One region of the Nonomuraea sp. NPDC003201 genome, then DNA from elsewhere that is predicted to be linked to it. Evidence: riboswitches for the same ligand, from Rfam matches in the RefSeq annotation. Region 1 holds a riboswitch; each other region holds the start of a gene.
The links. Region 1 has a riboswitch for cyclic di-AMP ahead of ACWDX9_RS57930 (C40 family peptidase). Riboswitches for the same ligand answer to the same signal wherever they lie in the genome.
Positions count from the first base shown of each region.

Region 2: linked by a shared signal. The riboswitch ahead of ACWDX9_RS46100 (glycoside hydrolase family 25 protein) and the one ahead of ACWDX9_RS57930 (C40 family peptidase) in region 1 are both predicted to bind cyclic di-AMP.
Region 3: linked by a shared signal. The riboswitch ahead of ACWDX9_RS39785 (coiled-coil domain-containing protein) and the one ahead of ACWDX9_RS57930 (C40 family peptidase) in region 1 are both predicted to bind cyclic di-AMP.

Region 1 covers NZ_JBSFTC010000464.1:127-5,747, reverse strand. Annotated here, with positions in the region: partial or broken gene ACWDX9_RS57940 (NYN domain-containing protein) at 1-107, shown strand, start outside; gene ACWDX9_RS57935 (NlpC/P60 family protein) at 239-1,213, shown strand; cyclic di-AMP (ydaO/yuaA leader) riboswitch at 1,609-1,773, shown strand; gene ACWDX9_RS57930 (C40 family peptidase) at 1,847-2,362, shown strand; gene ACWDX9_RS57925 (hypothetical protein) at 2,849-3,667, shown strand; gene ACWDX9_RS57920 (M48 family metallopeptidase) at 4,027-5,298, shown strand; partial or broken gene ACWDX9_RS57915 (hypothetical protein) at 5,364-5,621, shown strand, end outside.
Region 2 covers NZ_JBSFTC010000237.1:9,214-17,662, reverse strand. Annotated here, with positions in the region: partial or broken gene ACWDX9_RS46105 (rhodanese-like domain-containing protein) at 1-689, shown strand, start outside; cyclic di-AMP (ydaO/yuaA leader) riboswitch at 1,158-1,302, shown strand; gene ACWDX9_RS46100 (glycoside hydrolase family 25 protein) at 1,314-2,081, shown strand; gene ACWDX9_RS46095 (DUF4142 domain-containing protein) at 2,354-3,055, shown strand; gene ACWDX9_RS46090 (MarR family winged helix-turn-helix transcriptional regulator) at 3,102-3,602, opposite strand; gene ACWDX9_RS46085 (patatin-like phospholipase family protein) at 3,750-4,775, opposite strand; gene ACWDX9_RS46080 (hypothetical protein) at 4,799-5,185, opposite strand; gene ACWDX9_RS46075 (TetR/AcrR family transcriptional regulator) at 5,299-5,913, shown strand; gene ACWDX9_RS46070 (LysR family transcriptional regulator) at 5,926-6,885, opposite strand; gene ACWDX9_RS46065 (MBL fold metallo-hydrolase) at 6,995-7,693, shown strand; gene ACWDX9_RS46060 (enolase C-terminal domain-like protein) at 7,662-8,075, opposite strand; gene ACWDX9_RS46055 (ABC transporter substrate-binding protein) at 8,190-8,449, opposite strand, start outside.
Region 3 covers NZ_JBSFTC010000173.1:7,948-16,396, reverse strand. Annotated here, with positions in the region: gene tig (trigger factor) at 1-608, opposite strand, end outside; gene ACWDX9_RS39800 (helix-turn-helix domain-containing protein) at 809-1,675, opposite strand; gene ACWDX9_RS39795 (ATP-binding protein) at 1,909-2,385, shown strand; gene ACWDX9_RS39790 (DinB family protein) at 2,398-2,898, opposite strand; gene ACWDX9_RS39785 (coiled-coil domain-containing protein) at 2,919-3,875, opposite strand; cyclic di-AMP (ydaO/yuaA leader) riboswitch at 3,881-4,022, opposite strand; gene galT (galactose-1-phosphate uridylyltransferase) at 4,088-5,167, opposite strand; gene ACWDX9_RS39775 (DeoR/GlpR family DNA-binding transcription regulator) at 5,164-5,940, opposite strand; gene ACWDX9_RS39770 (50S ribosomal protein bL37) at 6,086-6,163, shown strand; gene ACWDX9_RS39765 (TrpB-like pyridoxal phosphate-dependent enzyme) at 6,199-7,509, opposite strand; gene ACWDX9_RS39760 (uridine kinase) at 7,548-8,174, opposite strand; gene ACWDX9_RS39755 (hypothetical protein) at 8,177-8,449, opposite strand, start outside.

The DNA of each region.
Region 1 (5,621 bases):
CCATGGCCGTGGTGTCGTCGGACCGTGAGGTGGCCGAGTCCGTCAGGCGGATGGGAGCCAGACCCGTTCCGTCTGGCTTGCTGCTGCGCAGGCTGGGCCGGGCCTAGATTACCTGCACCCCTTACGGGCGGATTTGCCGCGCCGTGCCAGGGATATTACGAATTGGGTGGATAGCGTGTGACCTCACCCGCCACTTCTGTACTATTCGCCCCAGATATCATCCCTGGGAGGCGACACAGTGAGGTTTGGCAGGGTGCCGGTGGCCGCGGGTCTCGCGTTCGGGCTGGTCCTGTCCCCCATGGGAGCCGCCGTCGCCGATCCCCGGCCGACCCTCGGACAGGCCAAGGCCAAGCTCGACAAGCTCAACGACAAGGCCGACAAGGTCGTCGACCGCTTCAACACGGCCACCGAGCGGTACAAGGCCGCCAAGGGCGCGTACACCAAGCTGAACGACCGCTACAAGACCAAGCTGGCGACGGTCGCGGACCTGCGCGCCCAGGTGATCGGCATGGCCGTCGACAGCTACAAGCTCGGCACCGACGTGACCTCCCTGCCCGGCCTCGTGAGCGCGGACCGCCCCGACGACTTCCTGATGAGCCTGGCGCTGGCCGGGCAGCTCTCGCGGGAGCGGGCGGAGAAGCTGGCCGCGTTCGACCGGGAGAACCGCGGGCTGAAGGTCGAACGCGACAAGGCGGAAGAGGCGCTGGAGGCGGCCGACCGGGAACGGGACGGGGTCGAGAAGGAGCGTTCGGAGATCATGAAGCTGATCTCCGAGCAGAAGAAGCTCCTGAAGAAGCTCGGCGCCTACAACCCCGGCAACCCGAACAGCGTCGGCATCCAGTACACGGGGCCGGCCTCGGGCAACGCCGCCGCCGTCCTGCGCTTCGCCTTCGCCCAGGTGGGCAAGCCGTACGTGTTCGGCGGGACGGGGCCGGGCGGCTGGGACTGCTCCGGCCTGACCCAGGCGGCGTGGCGCGCCGCGGGCGTGTCGCTGCCGCGCACGACCTGGCAGCAGTGGGCCTGGGGCGCGAGCCGCAAGGTCTCACTGAGCGCCCTCCAGCCGGGGGACCTCATCTTCAGCTCGAGCCTGGGTCACGTCAGTATCTACGCCGGCGACGGGAAAATCGTTCACGCGCCGCAGACGGGCGACGTGGTCAAGGTCGTCAAACTCTCGTCGTACGGCGGCCGCCTCGTGGGCGCCATCCGCCCGTAGCTACGACGCCGAATCGTTGATCGCATCAGCCGAACGAGGTTCGGTTTGATGAGCGATGGGAACGATCCAGCGCGCCTGACGAGCCGCAACAAGTGTGACAAACGCGACATTTGGGGCCTGACAAACGGGCGCGAAAACAAATGTGAGCAGCGTCACATTTCGATAACGGAACCTGGTGTTCCAGCAGGGATTTCCCTCCTTACTGACTCCACTATCTGATCTTTACAGGCGGTGTCCCGCTTTGCCGATCCTTGACCCTTCGGCGTAGCTTCTGGCGACGTCGCGGTGAACAAGCCATGTCCCCCGCGAACCTGCACCGGTCTCTCCCGGTGTGAGACAGATAAAGATCCGCTGGTCAACCGCCCAAATGTCCCCACATCAACACATTGGTCGGGACGGTTGGCCTGCCGAATCCGTGCAGCCAGGAGGCACGGAGCCGGGGACCCAGCGATCCCAGTTCCCCAGGGATCAGGGGGTGAATCGGCGCGCACATCGCGCCGTAGGGCGACTTCCAGGCCCGAATCCGTCAGCTAACCCGGTAGGCATTCGTGGAAGAGTCAAGGAGAAATCCTGTCTACCTCCCTGCATAACCCCCGTCTGTCCCGCATTGCCCTGAGTGGCGTAGCGCTCACGATGACCGTGACGGCCGGAGGTGCGATCCTCCATGCCCCAACGGCTCAGGCTGCCACGACCGATTCGGCGTCGACGACCAAGGCGGCCGCAACCGCCGGAACCTCGAAGACGACCTCGGCCGCGGCGCTGAGGGCGGCCAAGGTCGCCCGTCAGAAGGCGAAGGCCCGCAAGGCCGTCGCCGTGGCCAAGAACCAGGTCGGTGACCCGTATCGGTACGGAGGCACAGGCCCCGGTTCGTTCGACTGCTCCGGCCTCGTCCAGTACGCCTGGAAGAAGGCCGGGGTGAAGCTCCCACGCGTGGCGGCCAGCCAGTTCGCCCGCACCAGGAACAAGGTCTCGTGGCGGAACCTCCGGCCCGGCGACCTGATGTTCTTCAGGGGGCTCGGCCACGTGGGCATGTACGTCGGCAAGGGCAAGATGGTCCATTCGCCTCGGACAGGCGAACGGGTACGCATCGACAAGCTGGGTGGATGGCGGCGGGCGTCGTTCGTCGGCGCTGTCCGTCCCGGCATGTGAAGAAGCCCCGCCCGGCTCCTCCGGGCGGGGCTCTCCCATTGTTGCTTTCATTTTTTTACGGCGGAGCACGGGCGGCGCCACCCGCCGCACCTGGCTGAGGGCCTCCAGGGAGACGCCCGCTGACCCGCACAACGCACCCACCGCAACGGCCCCCCCCTCAAACCAGCCACCCCACCCACCCACCCCGCCCGCCTCATGGCTTCCCGCCTCACGGTCTCGCGCACGTGGCCCCACAGGCCCACAGCCGCTCAACCCGCTCCTCGGCTCCACGACCCTCGGCCACACGGCTCACGACCCTCGGTCCCATGACCCTCAGCCCTCGGCTCAGGGCTCAGAGGTCCCGGCTCGCGGGCCAGGCTCCCCGTCCGATGGCGCGCGGTGTGTGGTCCTCTGGCGCGCAGCCACCGCATGCGGTGCGGGTGGACGGTTCTCAAGGGGGTGCGGAGTGGCCGGTCAGGGGCCGGCGGGCGGCTACGATCGGGCATCGTGTCAGGGCAGGTGAGTCGGCGGGCCGCGATCGTCTCCGTCCTGCTTCTCGCCGTCGCCCCCGCCAGCGCCCCCACCCCCGATTCCCCCATCCTTCCCGCCGAAGTCCGTGGCCTGTGGGGTGACCGCGAGGTCGTGGTCCGCGGGGCCCGATCCGTGGTCGTCGGCGGGCACACCGCACCCGCCGAGCTCGGCGACATCGCGCGGAGGGCTGATCGGGCGGGGCAGCGGGTGTCGGCGGTGCTCGGAAGGTCAGTACGACCGCTCGTAGTCGTTCCCTCGTCCGCTGCCGAAGCGGCCGGGCTGGCCGGGGTGGGGCGGGTCGACGGGCTGGCGGCGGTGGCCGATCGCGGGCGCGTGATCATCGTCCCCGAGTTCTTCGCCAGGCTGAACTCCACCGGCAAGGACGTCGTACTCACCCACGAGCTCACCCACGTCGTCGCCGGCACCGACCGCCTGCCCCCATGGCTCTATGAGGGGTTCGCCGACTACGTCGGCTACCGCGACTCCGGGCTCCCCATGAGGACCGCGGCCGCCGAGCTCGCCGCCGAGGTGCGGGCCGGGAGACTGCCGAGGGAATTGCCCGGACCTGAGGCTTTCGCGGCTGACGGGCGGGACCCCGTCCGGCTCGCCCGGGCGTACCAGGAGGCTTGGCTGGCGTGTCGCTTCCTGGCTGACCGGTTCGGTGAGAGGACGCTGGTGAGGCTCTACCGTGACGCCCGCGCGGGCGGCGTAGACCGAGCACTCGCCGCGCTCGGCCTCTCCGCGGCCACGCTGACGGCACGGTGGCGCGACTACGTGCGAGACCAGCTCGCGTGAGGGGGAGGCAGATGAGCGAACGGCGGAACGTGGACGACGCGTCGCAAGAGGCGTCGAAGGAGGGTGAGGAGGCCGGAGGCACCGCGGCTCTGAGTGGCGAGGCGCGCGGTCACGGTGCGAGCGCGTCAGTAAAGGGGGAGAGCGCCGGCCCGATGTCGGGAGGTGGCGCGTCCGTGAAAGGGGAGGGCGTCGGCCTGACGTCCGGGGGTGGCGCGTCCGTGAAAGGGGAGGGCGTCAGCCCGATGCCCGGAGGTGGCACGCCAGTGAAAGGGGAGAGCGCGGGTCCGGTGGCCGGCGGTGGTGCGTTCGTGAAGGGGGAGAGCGGCGGCGGCAGGCGAGGGCAGAGTGAGGGTGTGTCCGTGAACGGGGGAGGGCCGCCGGAGTCCGACGGCGAGCGCCGGCTGCGGCGGCAGGCGGCGGTGGCGGCCGTGCTGCTCGGCCTGGTGATCGCGGCCGTGGCCGCCTTCAGCACCCCCTGGCACCTCCTGACCTCCGGACCGCCCGACCCGGCCCGAGACTTCACCGCCGCGCAGATCGCCAGGTCCGAGGCGTTCGATGCGGCCAGCACCCTGCCCGCCTACCTCTCGCTGGCCCTCACGCTGATCATCGCCGGACTGCTCGTCGCCACCCCGCTCGGCGTGAAGCTGGTGGCGTGGCTCAAAGGCCCCTGGTGGGTCCGCGTGGTGCTGGGCGTCGTGGTCATCACCCTCTTCACCCAGCTGATCAAGCTGCCGATCGCCATCTGGGGCGAGACGCTGCTGCGCGGCTACGGCCTGTCCATCCAGACCTGGGGGTCCTGGGCAAGCGACCGGCTGAAGAACATAGGCGTCGACGCGTTCATGCTCTCCCTGATGCTGCTGGTGCTCGTGGCGCTGGCCCGCACGTTCAGGCGGTGGTGGATCCCGGCCGCCGTGGGCGCGTTCGCGCTGACGGTGCTGGCGTCGTTCGTCTACCCGGTGGTGTTCGAGCCGCTGTTCAACGACTTCACGACCATGCAGCAGGGCCAGCTCCGCACCGAGCTCCTGGACATGGCCAAGCGGGACGGCGTGCCGGTCGAGGACGTGCTGGTCGCCGACGCCTCCCGCAGGACGACGGCGCTGAACGCCTACGTGTCCGGGTTCGGCGCCACGCGCCGCATCGTCGTCTACGACACGCTGCTCAAGGCCCCGAAGGCCGAGGTCGAGCTGGTCGTGGCGCACGAGCTGGGCCACGCCAAGACCGACGACGTGCTCTACGGCACGTTCATCGGCGCCCTGGGCGCCGCGCTGGGCGCGATCCTGCTGTTCTGGGTGTTCGGCCTGGTACGCCGCCGCACCGGCGTCACCGGCCTGGGCGATCCGCGCGCGGTCGGCGCGGTCATCGGCCTGATGACCTTCGGCTCGCTGCTCATGAGCCCCGCCGAGAACCTGATCAGCCGCCACATCGAGGCCAGGGCCGACCTGCACGCGCTGGACCTCACGCACGATCCGGCCACGTTCATAGCGATGCAGAAACGCCTGGCAGTCACCAATATTTCCGACTTGTCGCCGGATGCGGTGGAATATGTGCTCTATGCGTCCCATCCTTCCAGCCCCGAGCGCATCGCGATGGCCCGTGCATGGGCCAAGCTGAACGGCGTCCCCGTGCAGTGACACGTGCGGTGACACGTGCAGTGACGCGTGCGGTGACAGGTGCGGTGACACGTCCAGTGACACGTGTGGCGGCAGGAGCGACGCTGGGTGCGGGGCCCAAGGTGCTCGTCGTCACGAACGACTTCCCGCCCAGGCCGGGCGGCATCCAGTCGTTCGTGCACGGCCTCGCGCTGCGCACGCCGGGCGTGGTCGTCTACGCGCCCGCCTGGCCGGGCTGCGAGGAGTTCGACGAGCTCCAGCCGTTCCCGATCGTGCGGCATCCGACGCGGCTCATGCTCCCGACGCCGGCCGTCGCCCGCAGGGCGGCGAGGCTGGTGGCCGAG
Region 2 (8,449 bases), on a different contig from region 1:
AGCCGATCGACCTGACCCCGGCGCGGCCGGCCGACAGCGCGGAGCTGCTGGCTCGCCTTCGGGCGGGCGAATGGGTGGTGGACCTGCGCTCACGCAAGGCGTTCGCGGACGGGCATCTGGCCGGCACGCTCAGCTTCGGCCTGGACGGGCCGATGGCGACCTGGCTGGGCTGGCTGGCCCCGTGGGGCACGCCCCTCACGCTGCTCGGCGAGTCGGCCGAACAGGTCGCCGCCGCCCAGCGCGAGCTGGCCCGCATCGGCATCGACCGCCCGGCCGCCGCCTCGACCGGCTCCGTCGAACAGTGGGCCGGGCACAACCCGGACCTGATCGCCGACCTGGCCACAGCGACCTTCGCCGACCTTGCCGCCGCCCGCGCGGACGAACCGGCCATCTCCCGTGCGGGGGAACCAGTCAGCGGCCCGACCGTCCTGGACGTGCGGATGGGCAACGAGTGGCGGGCCGGCCACGTGGCCGGCGCCTTGCACATCCCGCTGCCCGAGCTGCCGGGGCGCCTGGCCGAGGTGCCGGAGGGAACGGTGTGGGTGCACTGCGGCACCGGCTACCGGGCCGCGGCGGCCGCGAGCCTGCTGGCCCGCAGCGGTCGCCAGGTGGTCCACATCGACGACGCCTACTCCCACGCCGCCGGCGCCGGCCTGCCCATCACCACCCCCGACGAGGAACCCTCTTGACCACCCTCGGCCCCGGCGACACACCGGGACGCCTGCCGCGATCCGGTGATCCGCCGGGGCCGATCGACGTGCAGACCCCCGGAGAGTTGGAGTCAGCCCGCCTGCCCGGCTCCCGCGTGCCCGACGGCGTCGAGGAGGTCAAACGACGGGGCTGGAGTCACGATTACCCGTGGGACGGCGTTTGGTCACAATGGCAACGCATGAATGGCCTGTCCCACCTGTGCCGAGATCATAAAGGCCCGGAAGCGACGCCCCCGATTTTTTGCCAAGTGCCAGAATCCCTATAGGCACGGCATTTCAGCGCCGCCCAGTCGCCCACACCCGCGAATCAGATTTGCGCTACTTGCACCATCTATGGATATATGTCTATCTTTTGCCTAGTTGCGGTACGGATGTGGCGCCCTTTCACCGCATCGTTGCCGCTTCGTTGACCGGACCGCGCGCTGCCCGAAGAAGCCCTTCGGGGACAGCGTCCGGCCGCCGAATCCGCGCCTCGCGGAACCGGGGACCCACGTTCTTGGGGTGAATCGGACGCCAGCCCAGGCTGCGCCATGTAGGGCACTTCCAGGCCCGAACCCGTCAGCTAACCCGGTAGGCGGTATGGAAGCAAGGAGTCAATGCCTCATGTCCAAGCCCCGGCTTGCCACAATCGCCTACATCCTCAAGAATCACCGCGATCTCCTCACCAAGTACGTCAGCTTCGCTGTCGCCGTCGCGATCCTCGCCGCAACCGCCGCCATCGCCACCTTCGCATTCGCATCGCCCACCGAGCAGAGCCCGGTGCAGGGAACTCGTCATGGAGCCGGACCCCTCATCTACGGCCTGGACATCTCCAATTACGAGCCCCTGTACGACTGGAATGCCAGCCCGGCCAAGTTCGGCATCATCAAAGCCACGGAAGGCACGTCCTTCCGCGACGCCTCATTCGCCAGGCACTGGCGCGAGCTGGGCAAGAAGGGCATCGTGCGCGGGGCGTACCACTTTGGCCATCCCCGCAACAATCCCATCGCGGAGGCCGAGCACTTCCTGTCCGTGGTGAACTCGCAGCCGGCCAAGGCCGGCGACCTGCTGGTCCTTGACCTGGAGACCGCGAACGGCAGATCCGTCGCCGAGGTCAACGCCTGGGCCAAGACGTGGCTGTCGTACGTGAAGGACAAGACGGGGATCACCCCGATGTTCTACAGCGGCTGGAACTTCGCCAACAAGTACGGCAAGGGCCTGTCCGAGTACCCGCTGTGGGTCGCCCACTACAGCAAGGCCAAGGGGGCCATCACCCCGCCCGCCGACTGGAAGTCCTGGGCCATCCACCAGTATTCCGAGGTCCCTGTCGACCAGAACGTCTCCGCGCTGACCGCCGACCAGTTGCGCGGCCTGGGCCGCCCCACTGCCTGAGCCCACACGGCGGGTCCGCACCGCGATCGGGTGGACGCCGCCCCGCGTGCTGCTCTCGGCCCGGAGGAGCACGCGGTGGACGCCGTCCACGGATGACACCGGTGAAGACCGCTTCGGGCAGCGGCTCAGCCGCGAACGTGGACCCCGGCAGTCTTGCCCCATGCAAATCTTGCACAATGCCATGAACACTCCCGCGCCCTCCCGCGTATCCCACAGTGACCGGCGCCACTCACGAAGGCCGCGTCCAAGGGACCGGAAGGGGATGACGGCGTATGCGACTCCTCAACAGCCGTCGCGCTCTCATCAGTTGCGGCATTGCCGCCCTCTGCACTCTGACCGCCTGCGCCGGCTACACGCCGACGCCCGTCTCTGACACCGCCGGCCTGAGCACCGAGCCAACCGCCGGCCCCAGCACCGAGCCGACCGCCGTCGAGACCGAACCGACCGACGCAGCCACCGTCCAACCGGTGGAGGACGAGCCGGAGTCCCGCACGCGGCAGACCAAGTGGGGACCGCTGTCGGAGGCCGACCAGGAGCTCATCAAGAAGGTCCGGCTCGCCAGCCTGTGGGAGATGCCCATGGCCCAGGACGCGATACAGCGCGCCAACAGCGCCCGCGTCCGCCAGGTCAGCAAGGAGATCGCGGCTCAGCACGACATGCTCGACGGGCAGGTTCGCGACGTGGCCGCCAGGCTGAAGGTCAAACTGCCGGTGAAGCCCACGCCTCAGCAGCAGGACTGGATGACGGATATTTCCGGCAGGTCAGGATCCGCCTATGACAAGACGTACGTCAAATGGCTGCGCCTGGCGCACGGACAGATCTTCACCCTGATCGGCACGGTACGCGGCACCACGCAGAACACCCTGGTGCGGCGCTTCTCCGAACAGGCCAACGCCGCGGTGCTCAACCACCAGCGCCTCCTGGAGAGCACCGGCCTGACCACACCCGAGAGCTTCCCCACCCCGTCCATCTGACGACCGAGGAGGGAGCCCGACGGCGGCCGGGCGCCGCGTGAGCGATTCAGACAGCGGACCAGCCCAGCGGGTTCGGCACGTCCAGGGGTGGCTCGCCGCCCGCCTCGTTGAAGGCGTTCATGGCCGAGATGAGCGCCCGGCGCTGCCTGGCCGACATCCGCGCCACGATCGCGCCGATCTCCTCCCTGCGGCGCGCGGTCACCTCGTCCACGATGCGGCGTCCCTCCTCCGTCAGCCGCATCAGGCTCTCGCGCCGGTTGTGCGGATTGACCTCCCGTACGATCAACCCGGCCGCCACCAGCCGATCGGCCATCCGCATCGCCGTGGAGGAGTTGACACCCAGCAGCTCCGCCATCGTGACCAGCTTGGTCTCACCATGGCCGGCCAGCACCACCAGCATCCTGAACTGCGGCAACGTGACCCGGTCCCCGACCGCCCCCAATGACCTCACCGCGACCGCCACCAACAGCCGCGACCCGGTCAGCACCGCCGTGACGACAGCCGAAAGATCCTCTCCCTGCGCCTGGAGGTCATCGTCATCCTTCATAGGCACTGTTGTACATGCGCGGAGCGGATCACGGGCACGAGATCCCCATCGTCCGCAACGCCAGGATCAGGAACCGAGTTCTCCTTGAGTCACCTCACGGCAAGATCCTCATGAGGCGCCCGTTACGACCGCGTGGCGGGGTCGCGTCTATGGTGCGGCGGTCGGCCGGACGAGCGGTTGCAGCAGCAGGTTGACGGCTGCGCGGCCGGCTTCGAGCGCGGCTTTGAGGGGCTTGCCGTCGCGGGTGAGGCGGCCGATGCGCGGGGAGTCAGGCGCGGGGCGCACGGACAGCACCGCCGGATCGGGCGCGGCCTGGCCGTCGGCGGGTGGAGGGGTCGCCGGGGGCACGGGCCGGTCGTACCGGGCGAGCAGCGTGTCGTCGTGCAGCAAGCGGTGGTCGCGCGCGGAGAAACTCCGGTGCAGTGCCTCCGGGTAGCTCCGCAGGACGGTCGCGGCGATCAGGCGCGTCCCGTAGGACGGTCGCGCGGCCGGTGCTCCGGCCACGGCCGAAGGCGCGGGACGGGACCGCAGCACGAGGACGTGGCTGGCGCCCTGCGCCAGGGCGGTGCGGTACGGGATGGACTCGGCGAGTCCCGCGTCGTAGAAGAGCCGCCCGGCCAGCTCGACCGGCGGACCGGCGAGGAACGGCAGTGCGGCACTGGCCCGCAGGGCCAGCCGCAGCTCGACGGGACCGGTCAGATGCGGGCGCAGATCGGTGGATTGCCCGGTCTGTACGTCGGTGGCCAGCGGATGGTACTCGATGGGGTTGGTCAGGACCGCGTCGAAGTCCATCCGGGTCACTTCGCAGTACAGGTACTCGACCAGGTTCCGCACGTCGACCATCGGACGGCCGCGCAGGAGGTTGGACGGGCGGATCATCGCTCGCGCGTAGACGGGCTCGGCCCAGCCGGTCAGGTTCTCGGGGGTTCCGCTCAGCAGCCAGGCCCCGGTGATGGCCCCGGCCGATGCCCCATAGACCGCGTCGAAGGCGTGCGCCGCGCCGGCCTCGTGCAGGGCCAGGGCCATGCCCGCGGAGACCGTGCCGCGCATGCCGCCGCCCTCGATGGCCAGGGCCACCCGGTGGCCGTCCTGGCGGGCGCCGGGACGGCTGCCGCTACGGACCCGGTCGGCTATGACGCGCAGCACTTCGTGTTCGCCGGTCTCGGGTGGCATATGTCCTTCTTTGTGTGGTGTGGCTAGTCACGGTCGCCGGACAGGTACGAGCGGGCCCGGGCCCAGACGCCGGGGTCGGGTTGGGTGGTCGTCCACGTGGTGGACCTGAGCTTTCCCCGCCCGCGGTAGCGCCGCACGATGGCGACGTGGTCCGGCCAGGCGACGAACGTGCGCAGGGCCTGCTCATCCTGCCAGATCGACACCGAGCCGCACCTGCCTGCCAAAGGCTCCGTCCACAGCCACATGCCGACCGCGCCGGGCAGGTCGGGCCACGCGCGGCGCAGGGTGAGTCCGGCGTGGTAGACGCCGGGCAGGTCGAGCGGCCGGCTGATCTTGAAGTCGGTGACGCTGACCAGCACCGAGCCGGTGGCGCGGGCCGCCGGTCCGGGAGTCCATCGGGATCTCAGCATGCCGCTGCTCCAGCCCTTTCTTGTACGAACGTTCGTGCCGAGAATAGGAACTTACCTAAGACGACGTCAAGCCGCTATCATGGGCCGAACGTTCGTACGCAGAAGGGGTGAAGATGGCGGGACGGCCGCGGGACGAGCGGGCCCGCGACGTGATCCTGCGCCGGGCGGCGGACATCGCCTCGCAGGACGGGCTGGAAGGGCTGTCGATCGGCCGGCTGGCCACGGAGCTCGGCCTGAGCAAGAGCGGCCTGTTCGGCTACTTCGGTTCCAAGGAGGAGCTTCAGCTCGCCACGATCCGCACCGCGATGAGCGTGTTCGTCGACGAGGTCGTCCAGCCCGCGCTGACCGTGCCGCCGGGCCTGGGGAGGGTGCGGCGGCTGTGCGAGAGCTGGTTGAGCTACTCGCAGCGGCGGGTCTTCCCCGGCGGCTGCTTCTTCTTCGCCGTCACCGCGGAGTTCGACGCCCGCCCGGGCCGGGTGCGGGACGCCGTCGCCGCGGCCGGCCTCGACTGGATCCGCTTCGTGACGCGTACCGTCGAGGATGCCCGCCAGCTCGGCGAGCTCGCCGACGACACGGACGCCGACCAGCTCGCCTTCGAGCTGATCTCTTTCATGGAGAACGCCAACGCCGTCTCCTTGCTGCACGACGACCCGAACGCCTACGAGCGCGCCAGGACCGCCATCCGCAACCACCTGGCGGGCAGGGCGGTAGCCGCGCCTGGCACGTGAACACGCCTGGCTTCAGCCGTCGGAGCCCAAAGGGGTCAGGTCGATCTCGGGCACCCATGCCCCGGGGTCGGAGGGGGCGGGCAGCGGGCGCGGGCGCAGCTGCCGCAGTAGCGCCCGCAGCAGCGGCCGGGGATTGCGCCGGTGCCAGACGATCGACCAGGGCATCAGCGGCGTCGGCTCGACGATCGGGATGCGGCGCAGGCCGCTCCCGGCCGGGTCGATGCTCATCTCGCCCAGCCCCACCGCGCTCTTCTCCGCCAGGAACTGCTCCACGAGATGCCGCTGGCCGATGGCCGGAGCGTTGAAGCGCAACGGCACGCCGAACCGGTCGGCCAGCCGTACGAGATAACCGCGCCACTCCGCCGCGCCCGCCGGGTCGGGCATCGCGATACCCGCCTCGCGCAGGTCAGCCGGTCGCAGCACGTCCCTGGCGGCCAGGCGGTGGTCCTCGGGCACGAACGCGTGCAGCGGCTCCAGACGCACGAGCCGGTACGCCAGCTCGGCGGGCCAGGGCGCCGGTGTGTCGTGTACGCGTCCGAACGCGGCGTCGAGCTCCTGCCGCCGCAGGGCCGGCAACGCCACGGACAACCCCTGCCGCATGCTCAGCTCGATCCGTACGCGAGCGTCGCGCTCACTCGCCTGACGTACCATCCGCAGCGGCGTGAACCGCTCGTCGTACACGTCCACCCGCAAGGGGTCGTCCGCCAAGCGGACCGCCTGGACCGCCTGGATCGCCCGGTCGAACGCGGAGACCGCGTCACGAGCACGGGGCAGCAACCGCTCCCCCGCCTCGGTCAGCTCCACAGCACGAGTCGTCCGCTCGAACAGCGGCACCGTCAGCGCCTCTTCCAATCGGCGAATCCGTTTCGACAGCGCCTGCTGGCTGATGAACAGCCGCGCGCCGGCCCGGCCGAAGTGCAGCTCCTCCGCGGTGACCACGAACGCGCGCAGGCCCTCGATGTCCGCCTCCACGCCTCGAGGGTGGATTGAAAACCGTTGGTTGTCAATCGGGCGCAGAGAGCTGTTGGACACCACCGGCCGCCTGCGAGTTTGCTGGTCTCTCCACCGAAGGGGGCACGAGATGAAGATCGTGGAAATCCGTCCGGAGTTGCACCTGATCCTGCTGGAGTTCGGCCAGGCGTACCTTTGGAACGACGCGGGCGCGCTCACGCTGGTCGACACCGGCGTCGCCACCTCCGGCAAGGACATCGCGGCCGCGATCGAGCGACTGGGCCACCGCAGGAGCGACGTCAAGCAGGTCGTGCTCACCCATTTCCACGAGGACCACTGCGGCGGGGCCGCCGAGATCAGCGGGTGGGGCGACGTCACCGTGCTGGCCCATCGGCTGGAGGCGCCGGTGATCCGCGGTGACAAGCCCGCTCCTCCGCCCCTCTTCACCGACGAGGAGCGCGTCCTGCACCGCGACCTCGGGGCCCATCTGCTGCCCGCCGCGCCCGCGTGCCGCGTGGATCGCGAGCTGGAGGACGGCGACACGATCGATTTCGGCGGTGGCGCGCGGGTGATCCACACCCCCGGCCACACCGACGGCAGCATCGCGGTTCACCTGCCGCGCTCCGGGGTGCTCTTCACCGGGGACACGGTCGCACATGTCAACGGACAGGTCATGCCCGGGGTGTTCAACCTGGACCGCTCAGAGCTGCTCCGTTCCTTCCGCAGGCTCGCGGAGATCGACGCGCGGCTGGCCTGCGTCGGTCATGGCGAACCGCTCCCCGACGCCCGCGCGGCCCTCACCGCGGTCGCGGCGACCCTGCCCGCCTGATCACCATTCGCGCTCCACGGCCGCAGTCCGGGTGTCGCCAGACCGGGTTGCGCCAGCGGTGCCCGCGCTCGGCCGCGCGCTCCACGGCCGCCGCGTCGACCTCGATGCCCAGGCCCGGTACGGCGGTGCGTTCGGCGAAACCGCCGGCGAACCGGAACGGGGTGCGGTCGACCAGGTAGTCGAGCACGTCGTTGCCCTGGTTGTAGTGGATGCCCACACTCTGCTCCTGGATCAGGAAGTTCGGGATCGCCTCCGAGATGCCGCCGGCGTGGCTGACGTCCGGCTGGGCCACCGCGATGCCGTCGCGCAGCACCTCGCGGAAGTCCCAGCGGGAGTAGAGGCGCTCGCCGGTGGCCAGCGGGATCGAGGTCGACCGGGCCAGGGCGGCCGGCCTGGAGGCCGTAGACGTTGTACCAGTTGGGCATGACGGTCGAGATGAGCTTGCCGTTCTTCAGCGCCGCGGTGTTCGGGGCGCCGTACGGGTCGGGCAGCGCGATCAGGAAGCCGCTCTGCACGCCCTTGGCCTGAACTCCAGCACCTCGACGGCCTCGGGCGAGTCGAGGACGAGGTTGCCGCCCTCGTCGTAGTAGCCGCCGCCCCGCTGGAGCAGGAGCTGGAGGAACTGGTTGGTGATGGAGGTGTTGTCGCCGGTGGAGACCATGCCGAGCGACTGGCCGGTCTTCTCGTGCAGCTTCGCGCCGACCTCGGCGAGCTCCTCCCAGGTGGCGATGTCCGCGGGGATCTTGTTCGTCTCCC
Region 3 (8,449 bases), on a different contig from region 1:
AGCGCGGCGTCGAGGCCCTGGAGCACGGAGCCGGCGCCGACCTCGTAGGAGACCTCGCTGGCCTGCTGCTCCTCGATGTTGTCGCCGTCGATCTCGGCGCGCAGGTCCATGACGACGAAATCGCCGTTGGCGGCCGCGCGCTCGACGCCGGTCAGCGTCGCGAAACGCTGGCGCAGGGAGTCGAGCTGGGCGTCGACGTCCTCGTCGGAGACCTCGGCGGAGTCGACCGTGACCTCGAGGCCCTGGTAGTCGGGCACCTCGAAGTTGGGCCGGATGTCGACCTCGGCGGTGAACTCGATCTGCTCGCCGTCCTCGATCTTCGTGACCTCGATGTCGGGCTGCGCGACCGGGAACACGTCGACCTCGTCGACGGCCTTGCCGTACAGCTTGGGCACCGCGTCGTTGAGGGTCTCCTCCAGCACTACCGCCCGGCCGAAGCGCTGCTCGATGATGCGGGCCGGAACCTTGCCAGGCCGGAACCCGGGGACGCGCACCTGCTGCGCGACCTTCTTGTACGCCGCATCCATGCTCGGGCGCAGCTCGTCGAACGGCACCTCGACAGTGAGCTTGACCCGGGTCGGGCTGAGCTCCTCGACAGCGGTCTTCACGGAATGGTCTCCTTGATCAAGCTACGAGTGATCGCGGGCGCGTCCATCGGTTACGGCACACGCGCCGCGCCCACATGTGCGGTGTTGGGCATGCTCCGCCACGGCGGGATCCAACGCCGATGGCCAGTCTAGGGCAGATGCGTACCCAACAACGACGTCCGCGCCGTCACAAGTCGCCCGCGATCATCCGTTACCGTCCGTCAGAACTCGTCCGCGATCGTCCGCAACAGCTCGACCGTCTCGTCCGGAGTGGTGCTCACGGCGCAGAGCCGCTCCATCACCTCGGTGTATCGGTCCACGTCTTCACGCTTGTCGAGGTAGAGCGCGCTCGCCAACTGCTCGACGTACACGACGTCGGGCAGATCGGTGTCGGGGAAGCGCAGGACGCTGAACGCCCCGCCTTCCGCGCTGTGCCCGCCGAAGCTGAACGGCATGATCTGAATGGTGATTTTGGCCTGGCGCATCAGGTCGATGAGGTGCTCGATCTGGGCCCGCATCACCTCGACGCCGCCGATGGGGCGTCGCAGGGCGGCCTCGTCGATCACGGCCCAGAACACTGGCCCGTCCGGCCTGTCGAACATCCGCTGGCGCTCCAGCCGGAGATCCACTCTTCTGGAGATCTCCTCGGCCCCGATTCCCGCCGATCCGGCGGTCACGACGGCCCTTGCGTACTCCTTGGTCTGCAGCAGTCCTGGCACGAACTGGACTTCGTAGGTCCTGATCCTGGCGGCGGCCTCTTCAAGGCCGACGTACGCCTGGAACCACGTGGGCAGGACATCGTTGAACCGGTGCCACCAACCAGGCTCGTTGGCGGTGGCGACCAGGTCGAGTACGGCGGAGCGGGCCTGCTTGTCGACGACCCCGTAGAGGGTCAGCAGGTCCGCCACGTCCCGTTCTTTGAACCCCACTCGGCCCAGCTCCATGCGGCTGATCTTGGATTCGGAGCCACGGATGAGATGGCCCGCCTCCTCACGAGTGACGTTCTTCGCTTCCCTGAGCTTGCGCAGCTGGGAGCCCAGGAGGATGCGCAGCGCCGTCGGTCCGGAACCCGGCTGGTTCTGCGTCACTTTGCCTCCTATCAAGGTCCGCACACACAGTGACACCACATTGCCGGGTATGACAAGGTCTCAACCCCGTGTCCGATTAGGAGAGTTATGCCCCAAAACGCCGCTTGCTACTGCACAATGCAAGTGCACGTGCATTTGGGTCTTGCAGGTGCAGCGATCGTGACCCATGATGGCTTAGTGCATATTGGGCCAAACATGCACTAAGTCGGACTGAACGGGGAGGTATCGGCAGCATGGTGGAGGATCCTCTGGCCACTGCCGATGCATTGCAGATCACCCGTGACGTGGGCTTCGACCACCTGCTCATGGGTGGCAAGCCGTACACGACCTCGTGCCCGTTGCCCTTTCAGGCCGACTCCGTGAAGACGGCCAGGGACGTGACCCGCTCGACCCTCAAGGGCTGGGGCCTGCACGAACTCAGCGACGACGCCGCGCTGGTGGTGTCGGAGCTCGTGACCAACGCTGTGCGCTACGCGATGTACGCGGCGGGACGGCGGGAGATCGAGCTCTTGCTGATGCGCGTACAGCCGCACGTGCTGCTGGCGGTGGCCGACCCCAGCGACGAGGTGCCGCGCCCCAAGGAACCGGACTTCATCTCGGAGAACGGGCGCGGCCTCTACATCGTCGAGACCTACAGTCAGTGCTGGGGCTGGGACCCGCTGGCTCGGGGCGGCAAGGCCGTGTGGGCGCTGTTCCGCACCGAGCCCTGATCATCGCTCTCGTTACTCTCCGGTCACCCCGTCGATGCGCTCGCGCAGCAGATCCGCGTGACCGTTGTGCCGCGCGTACTCCTCGATCATGTGGATGAGGATCCAGCGATGGGTGCACTCCTGCCCTCTGTGGTCACCGACGGCGTCCAGCGGCGTGGCGTCCGAGATGGCGCGGGCGCGCTCGATCTCCTCTTCCCACGTGAGGAAGGCCTCCTTGACCGAGGCGGCGTCCACTTCCTTGAAGTCGGCGTCGTTGTCGCGGTCCTTGTCCCACAGCTTGGGGAGGTCCTCGCCGTTCAGCACGCGGCGGAACCAGGAGCGTTCGACGTTCGCCATGTGCCGGACCAGGCCGAGCAGGGACATGGTCGAGGGTGAGACGGAGCGCAGGCGCAGCTGATCGTCCGACAGGCCCGCGCATTTGACGGCGAGGGTGCCGCGGTGCCATTCGAGCCAGTTGTTCAGCGTGGTCCGCTCGTCGCCGGTGAGAGCGGGCGGGATCCGGGTGTCAGTCATGATGTCCGACCTTATCCAGCTCAGTACATCGAGATGTGGACGTGGTCGTAGTGGTTCTCGGTGACGCTGCCGCGGTCCGACATGGCCCGCCAGCCCGAGCCCATGTTGATGCGCTGCTTCCAGATCACGTACTTGACGCCGAGCTTGCCCTTGTTCTTGAGCGCCCAATCCGCGATGCGGTCGCCCAGGGCGTTGTTGATGGCCGCGGGCATCGTGCCGCCGGTGCTCATCATGAAGTCGCAGGCCCGCCCGAGCGGGTGCTCGCCGCTGGAGCCCGAGCGGAAGCAGCCCACCGTGAACGGCAGCTTGAAGTTCTTGGCCAGCTCCGCCTTCATCAGCCGTGTACGGGCCGTGATGTTGTCCGAGCCCGAGGGCAGTTCCGGCGCCCAGCTCCCGTCGGACTTGCGGCCGGGACCGAGCGGCACGAGGTCCTGGAGCTTGCTCTTGATGTCGTCGATGATGTCCTCGGCCTCGGAACGCTGCTCGGTCACGTCCTTGGCGTCCACGCCGATCTGGGTGGCCAGCGCGGCGGCCTCGTCGGAGGCCTTCTTCTTGTCGTCGCGGGCCTTGGCCACCCCCTGGACGAGGGCCTGCTGCTCGGCCGTCAGCTGCTCGAGCAGGGCGGCGCCGCCGCCGTTCTGGACCATCAGGACGGAGGGCAGCGACGGGTCGTGGTTCTGGTAGCGCATCCTGGCGAGGTCGCCGACCCGCTGCTCGGCGGCGGCCAGCGTCTTCTCCGCGGCCGCCAGCCGCTCCTTGGCCGCCTTGGCGGCCGCCTGCGCCTTGGACAGCTCGACGCGCTTGAGGTTGTACTTCTCGATGAGCTTGTCGATCTTGCTGTTGAGCTGCTTGAGCTGGGCGCGGAGCTCGGTCTCCGAGGGCTTGGGGGCCGCCGAGGCCGCGGTCGCCGGCAGGAGGGCGACGGCTGCGGCGGCGACGAGGCCGATGGCAAGAGTCGCGGGGGACGGAGCCGCCACGTGGATGTTCCTCTCCCTCTGCCGGCCGGGTTAGCTGACGGGTTCGGGCTGGGAGCTGCGTGCCCTACCACCGAAGTGGATTCACCCCAGGTGCGGGTGGGTCCCCGGCTCCCGGGCGACTCGCCCGGGATTAGGCGTGTGCCTGCTGTTACGGCCAGGCACAAAAGGGATATTAGTGGTAGATCACGAGTAACGCGACCCCCATTAGAAATCTAATAGTGATCTACCTGTGATCGAATCATCCTAGCGGCCTCCTCCGGCAGCACGTCGTTCACGAACGCCCCCATCGCGGACTCCGACCCGGCCAGGTACTTGAGCTTGCCCGGCGCCCGCCTGATGCTGAACAGCTCCAGGTGCAGATAGCCGAGCTCGCGGTCCTGCCGCACGGGCGCCTGGTGCCAGGCCGAGATGTACGGCATCACCACGCCGAACAGGTCGTCGAAGGCCCGCAGCACCGAGGTGTAGAGGGGCGCGAACGCCGACCGCTCCTCCTCCGTCAGCGCGGCCAGATCGGGCACCTGCCGGTGCGGGTAGATGTGCACCTCGTACGGCCACCGCGCGGCGGCCGGCACGAACGCCGTCCACAGCTCGTTGGAGGCCACCACGCGCGTCCCGGCGGCCCGCTCGGCGGCCAGCACGTCGGCGAACAGGTTCCCCTTCGTGTAGCGCCTGGCGGCGGCGAGCTGGAGCCTGGTCCTGGGCGTGACGTACGGGTAGGCGTAGATCTGGCCGTGCGGGTGGGCCAGCGTGATGCCGATCTCCTCGCCCCGGTTCTCGAAGCAGAACACCTGCTCCACGCCCTCGATCCCGGACAGCTCGGCCGTCCGGTCGGCCCACGCCTCCATGACCAGCTCCACCTGGCCGTCGGAGAGCTGGGAGAACGACGACGAATGCTCAGAGGTGAAGCAGACCACCTCGCACCGCCCCACTCCCGGCCGGACCTCACTCAGGCCCCCCACGTCTGTATAAGTCCCGAAATTGGTGGAGAAGGAGGGGAATCGGTTCTCGAACACCACCACGTCGTAGTCGTACGCCGGGATCTCCGACGAGCGCGTGTCCGACGACGGGCACAGCGGGCACTCGTTCGCCGAGCCGGTCGGCTGGAACGTGCGCGTCTGCCGGTGCCCCGCCATCGCGATCCACTCCTCGGTCAGCGGGTCGTAGCGCAGCTCGGAGGCCACCGGCCGGGGGTCGAGCACCCGCCGGTCGATCGCGCTCCGGTCGGCGTCGTCCCGCTGATCGAAGTAGATCAGCTCACGGCCGTCGGCCAGATGGGTGATGGTGCGCTTCACGAGCCCTCCGCGATGATCAGTTCTCCGGCCCGTTCGGCCAGCTCCATGCGTGCGTCCTCAGGCAGCCCCGCGTCGCTGACGACCACGTCGGCCTCGGTCAGCTCGGCGATGGTGCTGATGCCGACCGTGTTCCACTTCGTGTGGTCGGCGGGGATGACCAGCCGGTTGGCGGCCGCCACCAGCTCCCTGTCGGTCTCCGATTCCAGCAGGTTGGGGGTGGTGAACCCGGCCCGCACGCTCATCCCGTGCACGCCGAGGAACAGCGTGTCCACGTGCAGGCGGCGGATCGCGGCCACGGCCACCGGGCCCACCAGCGCGTCGGACGGCGTGCGCACGCCGCCGGTCAGCACGACCGTGCGGTCGGAACGCGGGTTGCGGTGGAAGACCTCGGCGACGGGGATCGAATTGGTGATCACCGTCAGCTCGGGGACGGCGATCAGGTGGCGGGCCAGCGCCCACGTGGTGGTGCCCGCCGAGAGCGCCACGGCCGTGCCAGGCCGGACGAGGCCGGCCGCGCGGCGCGCGATGGCCTCCTTCTCCTGCTGCTGGCGGGCCGACTTGGCGGTGAAGCCCGGCTCCTCGGTGGAGCCGGGGCCGAGGGCGGTGGCACCGCCGTGCACCTTCTCCAGCAACCCGCGCTCGGCCAGCACCTCGAGGTCCCGACGGATGGTCATGTCGGATACGCCCAGCTCGCGGACCAGGTCCGCGACCCGGACGCCGCCGTTGCTGCGCACGCGTTCGAGGATCGTCTGCTGACGCTGCTGTGCGAGCACGCCCGCTCCTTCCAACAGATTCCACCAAATTATGACACGGAATTGTTGGGGAATGTTAGTTCGCGTGCTGCGCTTGCGCTGGTCAGCACGGGCGGGGAGGCTCGTGGCGTAGCCGATCATCGGCCCGATCACCGGAGGCGAGCTTATGGCCAGGCGCTCACGCAAGGGCAAGGCACGCAAGAAGAAGAAGGCGAACCACGGCAAGCGCCCCACGGCGCGTTGACCGGGTGGCCGCCTCTTCCGGCGGCCACCCCGCTTTCAGCCCGGCAGCTCGGTCAGGGCCTGCTCGATGCGGTCCTGCGGCAGCGTGTAGTCCTCCAGGTGCCCGGCCAGGTAGCGGTCGTACGCGCCCAGGTCGAAGTGGCCGTGGCCGCAGAGCGCGGTCAGGATCACCTTCTCCTCGCCGCTCTCCTTGCACCGCAGGGCCTCGGCGATCGTCTCCGCGAGCGCGTGCGTGGGCTCCGGGGCGGGCACGATGCCCTCGGTCCTGGCGAAGCGGACACCGGCCTCGAAACACTCGCTCTGGGCGCGGGTGACCGCCTCGAACAGGCCCAGCTCGTACATGTGCGACAGCAGCGGCGACATGCCGTGGTAGCGCAGGCCGCCCGCGTGGATCGGGTCGGGGATGAACGCGTGCCCCAGCGTGTGCATCTTGAGCAGCGGCGTGAGGCCCGCGGTGTCGCCGAAGTCGTAGGCGTACACGCCGCGCGTGAACGACGGGCAGGCGGCCGGCTCGACCGCCCTGAACACGGTCCGTATCCGCCCGGCCAGCTTCTCGCGCAGGAACGGGAAGGTGAGGCCGGCGAAGTTCGAGCCGCCGCCGGTGCAGCCGATGACCAGGTCCGGCATCTCGGGCAGCTGTTCCAGCGCCTCCTCGCCGATCACGGTCTGGTGCAGGAGCACGTGGTTGAGTACCGACCCGAGCGCGTACCGGGCGTCGGGTGTGGCGGCGGCCACCTCGACGGCCTCGCTGATCGCGATGCCCAGGCTGCCGGGCGAGTCCGGGTCGTCCGCCAGCACCTTGCTGCCCGAGCCGGTGACGGGTGACGGGCTGGCGTGGACGGTGGCGCCGTACACCTGCATGAGAGAGCGGCGGTACGGCTTCTGGTCGTACGAGGCCCGCACCATCCAAATCTGGCATTCGAGGTCGAACTGGGAGCAGGCGAACGCCAGGGCCGACCCCCACTGCCCGGCCCCCGTCTCGGTGGTCAGCAGCCGCACCCCTTCGCGGGCGTTGTAGTACGCCTGGGGCACGGCCGTGTTCGCCTTGTGCGACCCGGCGGGCGAGACCCCCTCGTACTTGTAGTAGATCCTGGCCGGCGTATCGAGGGCCTTCTCGAGCCGGCGCGCCCGGATCAGCGGCGTCGGCCGCCAGAGCCGGTAGACGTCGAGCACTTCTCGCGGGATCGGGACGAACCGCTCACCGCTCACCTCCTGGCCGATCAGCTCCATCGGGAAGAGCGGCGCCAGGTCGTCGGGCCCCACGGGCTCGCGCGTCGCCGGGTGCAGCGGCGGCGGAGGCGGGGCGGGCAGGTCGGGAACGATGTTGTACCACTGGCTGGGGATCATCGCCCCAGTCTGCGCCGCTCACGTTCCGTGTTCCAGCATCACGCTTCGCGGGTCATGACGGCGAGTCTGCGGGGATGATCGGCCCTGACCACGACGTCGGCCGCCCGCTGGGGGCGGGCCTCACGCTCGTACCGCTCGTACGCGGGCAGCCGCCACCGCTCGTCCTCGGGCGTCCCGCGCTCCAGCGCCCCCGCCGACAGCCACACGTGCACGCTCACCTCGAACGCCAGCCCCCGTCCCAGCAGCAGCGTCCCGTCCACGATCAGCACGCCGCCCGGGGGCAGCTCCTCGTACGGCACCCGGTACGCCCGGTCGACGCGGCTGTCCCAGAGCCGCGGCAGCACCCGCCCCGAGCCGCCCTCGTCCAAGGGCTCCAGCACTTCCCTCCGGAGCGCCTTGACGTCGAGCCAGTCCTCGTAGAAGGCGTCCGGATCGGTCCTGCCGTGCTCCAGCCGCAGGGACGCGGGCCGCAGGAAGTCGTCCGCCGACACGCGCAGCACGGGCCGCCCGCGCAACCGGAGCGGGGCGACGAGCTCGTCCGCCAGCGTCCCGGGACGCGCCGCCGCCGCCCCGTCCACGGCCATCCGCACCCACCCCGGCCGTCCGGCGACCCGTTCGGCCAGCTCCTCGACGAGGCCGTCACGGGAGATCGCTCGCGCGCGCATGCCTACGATCGCAGGCCCGCCACGAACCGGTCCATCTCCGCGGTCACGTCCCTGAGGATCTCGACCGATCGGACCGGGTCCTCGAATGCCTCCAAGGCGTGATCGGCGCCGGGGACCTCCAGGTACGGGTGGCCCAGCCCACGCGCGACCTCCCCGTCCCAGAGCTTGTCGGCGCTCCCGCCCACCAGCAGCGTGGGCGCCCCGGTGCGGCGCAGCGCCTCGACGACGGCCTCATGCCTGAGCAGCGGGGTGAGCCAGATCGCGGGCAGCCCCCG